DNA from 4 places in the Serratia sp. NPDC087055 genome. Region 2 is predicted to be linked to each of the others. Evidence: predicted binding sites of a transcription regulator. Region 2 holds the regulator's gene; each other region holds the start of a gene.
What was found. The regulator PurR, encoded in region 2, represses purine synthesis genes. The targets are predictions, from matches to a motif close to CANGCAAACGTTTGCNTG.

Region 1 (2,207 bases), on a different contig from region 2:
CCCGATGACGGCAACAATCGCCCCCATCGCCGCTGGCGGGAAAATGACATCCAGCCAGCCGGTCCCGGCTTTTTTAACGATCAGCGCCACCAGGCAAAACAACACCCCGCACATGATGAAACCGCCCAGTGCGACCTCGTAGCCTAGCGGCAACAGCAGCAACACGGGGGAAATAAACGCGAAGCTGGAACCGAGATACGCCGGGATCTTGCCCTTACAGATAAACAGATACAGCAGCGTGCCGACGCCGTTAAACAACAGCACCGTCGCCGGGTTGATTTTGAACAGGATCGGCACCAACACGGTCGCACCAAACATGGCGAACAGATGTTGGAAACTGAGCGGAATAGTTTGCAGTAGCGGCGGGCGTTCGCTTACGCCTATCACACGACGGGTCATGGATGTTTTTCCTCTGCTATCCCCGTCATACTTGCCGCTGCCTCTGCGTTGGCTACGCTCAATCACCCGAATCACTTACCTAAGTAAGCTCATCGGGATTCTGTCGCTTGCCGCCTTGATGCAACATCAATTATTTGGGGGATAGATATATTTTATGCAAAAAAAACCGACTGATTAAAGTCGGCTTATTTTTTTATTTAGTACCAAATATCTTGTCGCCCGCATCACCCAGGCCCGGCACGATGTACCCCTTCTCGTTCAGGCACTGATCGATGGAGGCCGTGTACAGCTCAACATCCGGGTGCGCTTTCTCCAGCGCGGCAATACCTTCAGGTGCAGCAACCAATACCAGCACCTTGATGCTGTTGCAGCCGGCTTTCTTCAGCAGATCGATAGTCGCGATCATCGAACCACCGGTCGCCAGCATAGGGTCGACAACCAGCGCCAAACGCTCTTCAATATTGGAAACCAGCTTTTGGAAATACGGTACCGGCTCCAGCGTTTCCTCGTCACGGTAAACACCCACCACGCTGATACGCGCACTTGGGACGTTTTCCAACACCCCTTCCATCATACCCAGACCGGCACGCAGGATAGGCACAACGGTAATTTTTTTCCCTTTAATCTGATCTATTTCAACCGGGCCACACCAGCCATCGATGGTCACCTTCTCCGTTTCCAGATCGGCGGTTGCTTCATAGGTCAGCAAACTACCGACTTCCGAAGCCAACTCACGGAAGCGTTTGGTGCTGATGTCATTTTCACGCATCAGGCCAAGCTTGTGTTTCACCAGCGGGTGTTTCACCTCAACGATCTTCATCATTTTTCTCCTATTAAGGTGGTTGACGGCCAAAAAAATCGCCGGATTATACCTCCTTTTGCCGACAGCGCCACCCACAATAGCCCGATCGGGATCAACAAAAGATTGAATAACAGTATAGATGACGAAAAAGCAGAGCTGCCTCACAAGCCACTCGCAAACGTTTGCCTGCGCTGTTAGAATTGCCGCGCCTTATTCCGGAATCAAAGCCGGAAGCACAGTTTTCAAATCGCAAACCGTCGTGGGGATCGCGCAGTGACCGACAAAACCTCTCTCAGCTATAAAGACGCAGGTGTCGATATCGATGCTGGCAATGCATTGGTAGACCGCATCAAAGGTGTAGTTAAACAGACCCGCCGCCCGGAAGTCATGGGTGGACTGGGCGGTTTTGGCGCCCTGTGTGCGTTGCCGCAGAAATACCGCGAGCCAATACTGGTTTCCGGTACCGACGGCGTAGGCACCAAGCTGCGTCTGGCGATGGACCTGAAACGACACGACACCATCGGCATCGATCTGGTCGCAATGTGTGTGAACGACCTGGTAGTACAGGGCGCCGAGCCGCTGTTCTTCCTGGATTATTTTGCCACCGGTAAACTGGACGTGGACACCGCGGCCAGCGTGATCACCGGCATCGCCGAAGGCTGTAAGCAGTCTGGCTGTGCGCTGGTGGGGGGTGAAACCGCCGAAATGCCGGGTATGTACCACGGTGAAGATTACGACGTGGCCGGCTTCTGCGTTGGCGTAGTCGAAAAATCCGAGATCATCGACGGCAGCAAAGTGCAGTCCGGCGATGCCTTGATCGCCCTGGGCGCTTCCGGCCCGCACTCCAATGGCTACTCGCTGGTGCGCAAAATCCTGGAAGTCAGCAACACCGACCCAAGCACCACAGATCTGGACGGCAAACCGCTGGCTGACCATCTGCTGGCACCGACCAAGATTTATGTGAAATCCGTGCTGGAACTGATCGAGAAAATCGACGTGCACGCTA
Region 2 (2,207 bases):
GCTGCTGCTATCAATCAGGCGTTTGGTTCTTTCGCTGCCTTTAAAGAACAATTCAGCGATGCCGCAATCAAAAACTTTGGCGCCGGGTGGACCTGGCTGGTGAAGAGGACTGACGGCTCGCTGGCCATTGTCAGCACGTCGAACGCGGGCACGCCGCTGACCGGCGAAGATAAACCCTTGCTGACCGTCGACGTGTGGGAGCACGCCTACTACATCGATTACCGCAACGCCCGCCCGACTTACCTGGAGAACTTCTGGGCGCTGGTTAACTGGGCATTTGTGGAGAAAAATCTGGCATAGCGTGGGATAAGGCAAACAGGCGCACGAAGCGGCGCCTGTTTTTACTTCGGGGATCAGTTCAATGCTGCAGTGAAGCTAAAAGCAATAATCACGGCCAGCGCACAGACAGTGGTGAACAGTGACATTTTCAGATCGGTATCCATTACAACTCCTTTTCAGATTGGTTTTCCCAAGGATAAAAGGCACACAATTAATGCGTCAAACCATTTTCACACAGTTGGCCAATAAAATCTTGTTATCATTTCCCGGTTTATAATACCGATTACCTCTTCCCCTTTTGCTCAATATGGGACAAAATTCGCAGTTCACAACTGTGTACCGGCAAAAATGCCCCTCCTGACCAAGCGCTGACGACTTCAACACACTAAAAACTCAGTTTTCGCTTCTTTGGAGAAGGATCTACGCAGGCAAACGATTAACATCACACTTACATACTGCAACATGTGAGTTCAGGAGTCATTCTTTACATGGCAACGATTAAAGATGTGGCCAAACGCGCTGGCGTTTCCACCACCACCGTTTCGCACGTCATCAATAAGACTCGTTTCGTCGCCGAAGAGACTAAAGCGGCCGTGAGTGCCGCAATTAAAGAGCTGCATTATTCACCCAGCGCAGTGGCGCGCAGTCTGAAGGTCAATCACACCAAATCGATTGGCCTGCTGGCAACCTCCAGTGAAGCGCCCTACTTTGCTGAAGTGATCGAAGCGGTAGAAAACAGCTGCTACAGCAAAGGCTATACGCTGATACTGTGTAACTCGCACAACAATTTGGACAAACAGCGTGCCTATCTGGCAATGCTGGCGCAAAAGCGCGTCGATGGCTTGTTGGTGATGTGTTCAGAATATCCGGACCAATTGCTTGGGATGCTGGAAGATTACCGCAACATCCCAATGGTTGTCATGGACTGGGGCGCCGCACGCGGTGATTTTACTGATACCATCATTGATAACGCGTTCGAAGGTGGCTATCTGGCTGGGCGCTATCTGATCGAACGCGGACACCGCGATATCGGCGCCATTCCCGGCCAACTGTCACGTAACACTGGGGGCGGGCGCCATCAGGGCTTCTTAAAAGCGATGGAGGAAGCCCATATCGACGTGCGCGACGAGTGGATCGTCCAGGGTGACTTTGAGCCAGAATCCGGCTACAAGGCCATGCACCAGATACTGTCGCAGAAACAGCGTCCGACAGCGGTATTCTGTGGTGGCGATATCATGGCAATGGGGGCTATCTGCGCCGCCGATGAGCTTGGGCTACGCGTGCCTCAAGACATCTCGGTCATTGGCTACGATAACGTGCGCAATGCGCGCTATTTCACCCCGGCGCTGACCACTATTCATCAGCCCAAAGAGCGTTTGGGTGAGATGGCATTCACCATGTTGTTGGATCGCATCATCAGCAAGCGTGAAGAATCACAGGTGATTGAGGTGCATCCCAAGTTGGTTGAGCGCCGTTCGGTTGCTGACGGCCCGTTCATCGATTACCGCCGCTAGTCATTCGCGCCGGAAGCCACTGCGGTTTCCGGCGTCACTTCGCTTAACCATTCCTGATTCAACGTTTCACTGTCCCCTAAATAGTCCAACAGCCAGGCCATCGCCGGGGAAGGCGTATTTTGCTGCCACGTCAGGCAACAAGGGCTGGCTGGGAACGGCTCCTGCAACTGTAACGCCACCAGCTCGCCACGTTGTACTAACGGCAAGACCTGATGCGCAGGCATCATCCCGACACACAATCCGGCGCACAGGCAATCCACCGCCGACGACCAGTCCGGCACCACCAACCGCCGCTGGTTATCCAACGTCCAGGTGACACGCTTGGGGAGATTGCGTGAGGTATCCTCCAGGCAGAGCGATGGGAAAGGCCGTAGCTGATCATCGTTTAACACGCCATCCTGAGCCGCCAGTGGA
Region 3 (2,207 bases), 110 kb from region 2:
CGGCATCCATCTGGATCATCAGTCACTGCTGATCATCGTCGTTGATCTGTCAGGCAGCGTTCGTTTCCACCGGCTGATTATGGTGCAAAAGCCGCAACCTGCTGCGACCTTGAAACTGATTTGTGATGTACTGCAAGAAATGCGCCAGCAGCCGGATCTGAGCTGGGGAAAAATGTTGGGGATCGGCGTTGTGATGCCGGGGCCGTTTGGCGTCGAAGGTATTTCCTCCGTTGGGCCGACCACGCTGAACGGCTGGGAAAATATTGATGTAGTGGCCGAACTTAACGCGCAGAGTGGCCTGCCGGTGACGCTCGAGAACGACGCCACCGTTGCGGCGATTGGCGAGCGTTTGCACGGTATCGCCAGGCAGCTTAATTCGTTTATTTATTTGTATCTTGGCACCGGGCTGGGGGCGGGGATTTTCACCGACGGCCGAATTTATACCGGCCATGCGCACAATGCTGGTGAGGTCGGCCACATGATTGTGCAACCGGGTGGCCGGGTGTGCTATTGCGGCAACCAGGGATGCCTGGAACGCTATGTGTCATTACAGGCGGCCTATGAGAGCTGCGGGTTGGATCCGATGCGCGCCAGACCGCAGGACTTACTGGCATTGCCGCAGGGGCAGATAGACACATGGCTGGATTCGGCGGTGCCGGCGTTACGTCAGGCGATCAACATTATTGAGTGTATGTTTGACGCTGAAGCCGTGATTATTGGCGGTCTGATGCCGGAAAGCCTTGTCGAGCAGCTCATCAAGCGGCTTGCGCCGTTGCACCGCTCGGTACGCAGTAAATACCTTGACGGTCTGCGGGTGCGGCTGGGGACGACGGGCGCGGATACTGCCGCATTAGGCGCCGCAGCCTTGCCCCTGTTTGATGAGTTTAACCCTCGCTATGAAGTGCTATTAAAGTAATAAATTCTATTACCCCCATTTGTATTCTTGCCCGATATTGGTGCGCGCGCTCAATTAATACAATATAAGCAAACGGTTGCTATTTAAATGCAACCGTTTGCTTATTCTTGGCTTATTTTCCTTGACTAAGAATATTGAGTGACTTGTTTTTATCGCTTTGTTTTTAAATGGAAATTATCAATAAAAAACCCATTGGCACGCTGATTGCTATTCTTAAACCAACACCTGCGATCGATAAAAAGACCGCGATCACGCCCTGGCCTGAATTGACTCAGCCGGGTGTTGTGCGCTGGTCTGTAGAGAAGGAAAGTAAAATGAGCATCCCATTCACCACGGCGATCCGTGGCAATTTCTTTGATATCACTGCCTGCGTGGATAACCCGCAACAGTTGAGTCGACAATTACGCCATCTTCCTGACGGATTAATTCTGCTGAATGAAGGCACCATTGTTTGGTTTGGTAGCTGGCAGCAGGGGGAGTCGCTATTGCCGCCGGGGTGCGAGGTTACCCATTACCGTGACAAACTGATCGTGCCGGGTTTTATCGACACCCATATTCATTATCCGCAAACCGAAATGATTGGTGCCTATGGCGATCAACTGCTGGCGTGGCTGAAAAACTATACTTTTCCGACAGAAAGCCAGTTTTGCTGTGAACAGCATTCCGACAAAATGTCGGCGTTTTTTCTACAACAACTGCTAAGCAATGGCACGACTACGGCACTGGTATTTGGCACTGTGCACCCGCAGTCGGTAGAAGCCTTGTTCAGTCAGGCAGCAGCACTCAATATGCGTTTGATCGCCGGCAAGGTGATGATGGATCGCCACGCCCCGGACGCCCTGTTGGAAACCCCGGAGGAGAGTTACCAACAAACACGTGCGTTGATTGAACGCTGGCACGGTAAGCAACGGCTGAGTTATGCCATTACACCGCGTTTCGCCCCTACCAGCACACCGGCCCTGTTGGCACAGGTGCAACGGCTGCGGGAAGAGTTTCCTGATGCCTATATGCACACCCACCTGAGTGAGAACCTGGATGAAGTGGCATGGGTGAAAGAACTGTTCCCGGACAGCCGCAGCTATCTGGATGTTTATCATCAGTATGGAATGACCGGGGAGCGGAGCGTTTTCGCCCATTGCCTGCATTTGGAAGAGCAAGAGTGGGACTGTCTATGCCAGACCCGCTCGGCGATCGCCTTTTGCCCGACCTCCAACCTGTTCCTTGGTAGTGGCCTGTTCAATATGCAAAAGGCTTGGCAAAAACAGGTGAAACTGGGCATCGGCACCGACGT
Region 4 (2,207 bases), on a different contig from region 2:
GTAAATTGATACAGGCACTATGCCACATCTCTGGCGTTTTACAGGTGGAAAATCACCGGGGCATATTGCCGCGATGCGCCTAAAAATGCGGCTTAGGGCAAAGAAGTGTGATCCTGCCTGAGTGAAAAATAGCGATTTACCCTATAATACGCACACGTTTTCGTACAGAGGCAAGGGACATATTATGACGCAGGATGAACTGAAAAAAGCGGTTGGCTGGGCAGCGCTGGATTACGTTACCCCAGGCACCATCGTCGGTGTTGGCACGGGCTCGACCGCCGCCCATTTTATTGATGCACTCGGCTCGATCAAGCACCAAATCGAAGGGGCGGTGTCCAGCTCTGACGCTTCCACGGCCAAGCTGAAAAGCCTCGGCATCCACGTGTTCGACAGCAATGAAGTGGATTCGCTGGATATCTATGTCGATGGGGCCGATGAAATCAACCGCCAGATGCAGATGATCAAAGGCGGCGGCGCTGCGCTGACGCGTGAAAAAATCATTGCCGCCATTGCGCGTAAGTTTATCTGTATCGTCGATTCGACCAAGCAGGTCGACGTACTGGGTAAATTCCCGTTGCCCGTGGAAGTGATCCCGATGGCGCGTTCCTACGTCGCACGTGAGCTGGTGAAACTGGGCGGTCTGCCAGAGTATCGCCAGAATGTACTGACCGATAACGGCAACGTGATCCTCGATGTACATAACCTGAACATCGTCGATGCCATTGCGTTGGAAAATAAAATTAACGGTATTGCCGGCGTTGTCACTGTCGGTCTGTTCGCCAACCGTGGTGCCGATGTGGCGCTGGTTGGGACACCTGAGGGTGTGAAAGTCATCAAATAAAGAATCTCTCCGCAGGGGCGCAGCAGGCAGTGCCCCTGTGGTATAGGATCTTGGATCCCACCAGACCGAATAATTCACTGGCTAAAATATCTTTTATTAAAAGCGCCAAATTTGGTGACATATGTCACATTATGAGCGTTAGCTCCACGAAGCTCCTGTCTAATTCTTTCCCTATGGCATTTTCTACCAGAAACCGCAGACAACCCTGAGCCTTGTACTGACGGGCGGGCAATCGTTTGTATTGCCGCCTGCGTTATTTTTGTTATGTTGGATGGGTGCTGTTTGACAACAGCCGCTTCTGAAGTCTGAACATAGGGTCGGGTAAATGGCAAAAGTATCATTGGAGAAAGACAGGATTAAATTCCTGTTGGTGGAAGGGGTTCATCAGAGCACGGTAGATAATCTGCTGGCAGCCGGATATACCAACATTGAATATCACAAAGGTGCGTTAGACACCGAATCGCTTAAGGCATCCATTCGCGATGCTCACTTCGTCGGCATCCGATCGCGTACGCATCTGACCGAAGAGGTTTTCGCTGCCGCAGAAAAGCTGGTGGCGGTGGGGTGTTTCTGTATCGGTACTAACCAGGTTGATCTGAAAGCGGCGACCAAACGCGGCGTTCCGGTGTTTAACGCACCTTTCTCTAATACCCGATCCGTGGCCGAAATGGTGCTGGGCGAACTGCTGCTGATGCTGCGCGGTATTCCGTCCGCTAACGCCAAAGCGCACCGGGGTGAATGGCAAAAACTGGCCGTTGGCTCGTTTGAAGCGCGTGGTAAGAAGCTGGGAATTATTGGCTACGGTCATATCGGTACCCAGTTGGGCATCCTGGCCGAAGGCCTGGGCATGAAAGTGTTCTTTTACGATATTGAGAACAAGCTGCCATTAGGCAATGCACAGCAGGTTCGCCACCTGTCCGATTTGCTCAACATGAGCGACGTAGTGACGCTGCACGTGCCGGAAACTCCGTCGACCAAGAACATGATGGGTGCAGAAGAGCTGGCGCTGATGAAGCCAGGTTCTATTCTGATCAACGCCTCACGCGGCACAGTGGTTGATATCCCTGCGCTGTGTAACGTCCTGGCCAGCAAACACTTAGCCGGCGCGGCGATTGACGTGTTCCCGGAAGAGCCAGCTACCAACAGCGAGCCGTTTAACTCACCGCTGTGCGAGTTCGATAATGTGATCCTGACCCCGCACATTGGCGGTTCGACTCAGGAAGCGCAGGAAAATATCGGTGATGAAGTCGCGGGCAAACTGGCGAAATACTCCGACAACGGCTCGACGCTGTCTGCGGTCAACTTCCCTGAAGTGTCGTTGCCTGCACACAGTGCTAACGTAAGCCGTCTGCTGCATATTCATGAA

Region 1: the regulator PurR is predicted to act here: its motif matches at 1,373-1,390, upstream of purM (phosphoribosylformylglycinamidine cyclo-ligase).
Region 3: the regulator PurR is predicted to act here: its motif matches at 1,003-1,020, upstream of guaD (guanine deaminase).
Region 4: the regulator PurR is predicted to act here: its motif matches at 1,067-1,084, upstream of serA (phosphoglycerate dehydrogenase).

The regions. Positions count from the first base shown of each region.
Region 1 covers NZ_JBJDOG010000005.1:263,515-265,721, reverse strand. Annotated here, with positions in the region: gene uraA (uracil permease) at 1-399, opposite strand, end outside; gene upp (uracil phosphoribosyltransferase) at 593-1,219, opposite strand; gene purM (phosphoribosylformylglycinamidine cyclo-ligase) at 1,475-2,207, shown strand, end outside.
Region 2 covers NZ_JBJDOG010000001.1:1,420,766-1,422,972, forward strand. Annotated here, with positions in the region: gene sodB (superoxide dismutase [Fe]) at 1-300, shown strand, start outside; gene ACI2J2_RS06665 (YnhF family membrane protein) at 354-443, opposite strand; gene purR (HTH-type transcriptional repressor PurR) at 768-1,793, shown strand; gene punR (DNA-binding transcriptional activator PunR) at 1,790-2,207, opposite strand, start outside.
Region 3 covers NZ_JBJDOG010000001.1:1,313,994-1,316,200, reverse strand. Annotated here, with positions in the region: gene ACI2J2_RS06140 (ROK family protein) at 1-916, shown strand, start outside; gene guaD (guanine deaminase) at 1,231-2,207, shown strand, end outside.
Region 4 covers NZ_JBJDOG010000007.1:181,563-183,769, reverse strand. Annotated here, with positions in the region: gene rpiA (ribose-5-phosphate isomerase RpiA) at 185-841, shown strand; gene serA (phosphoglycerate dehydrogenase) at 1,167-2,207, shown strand, end outside.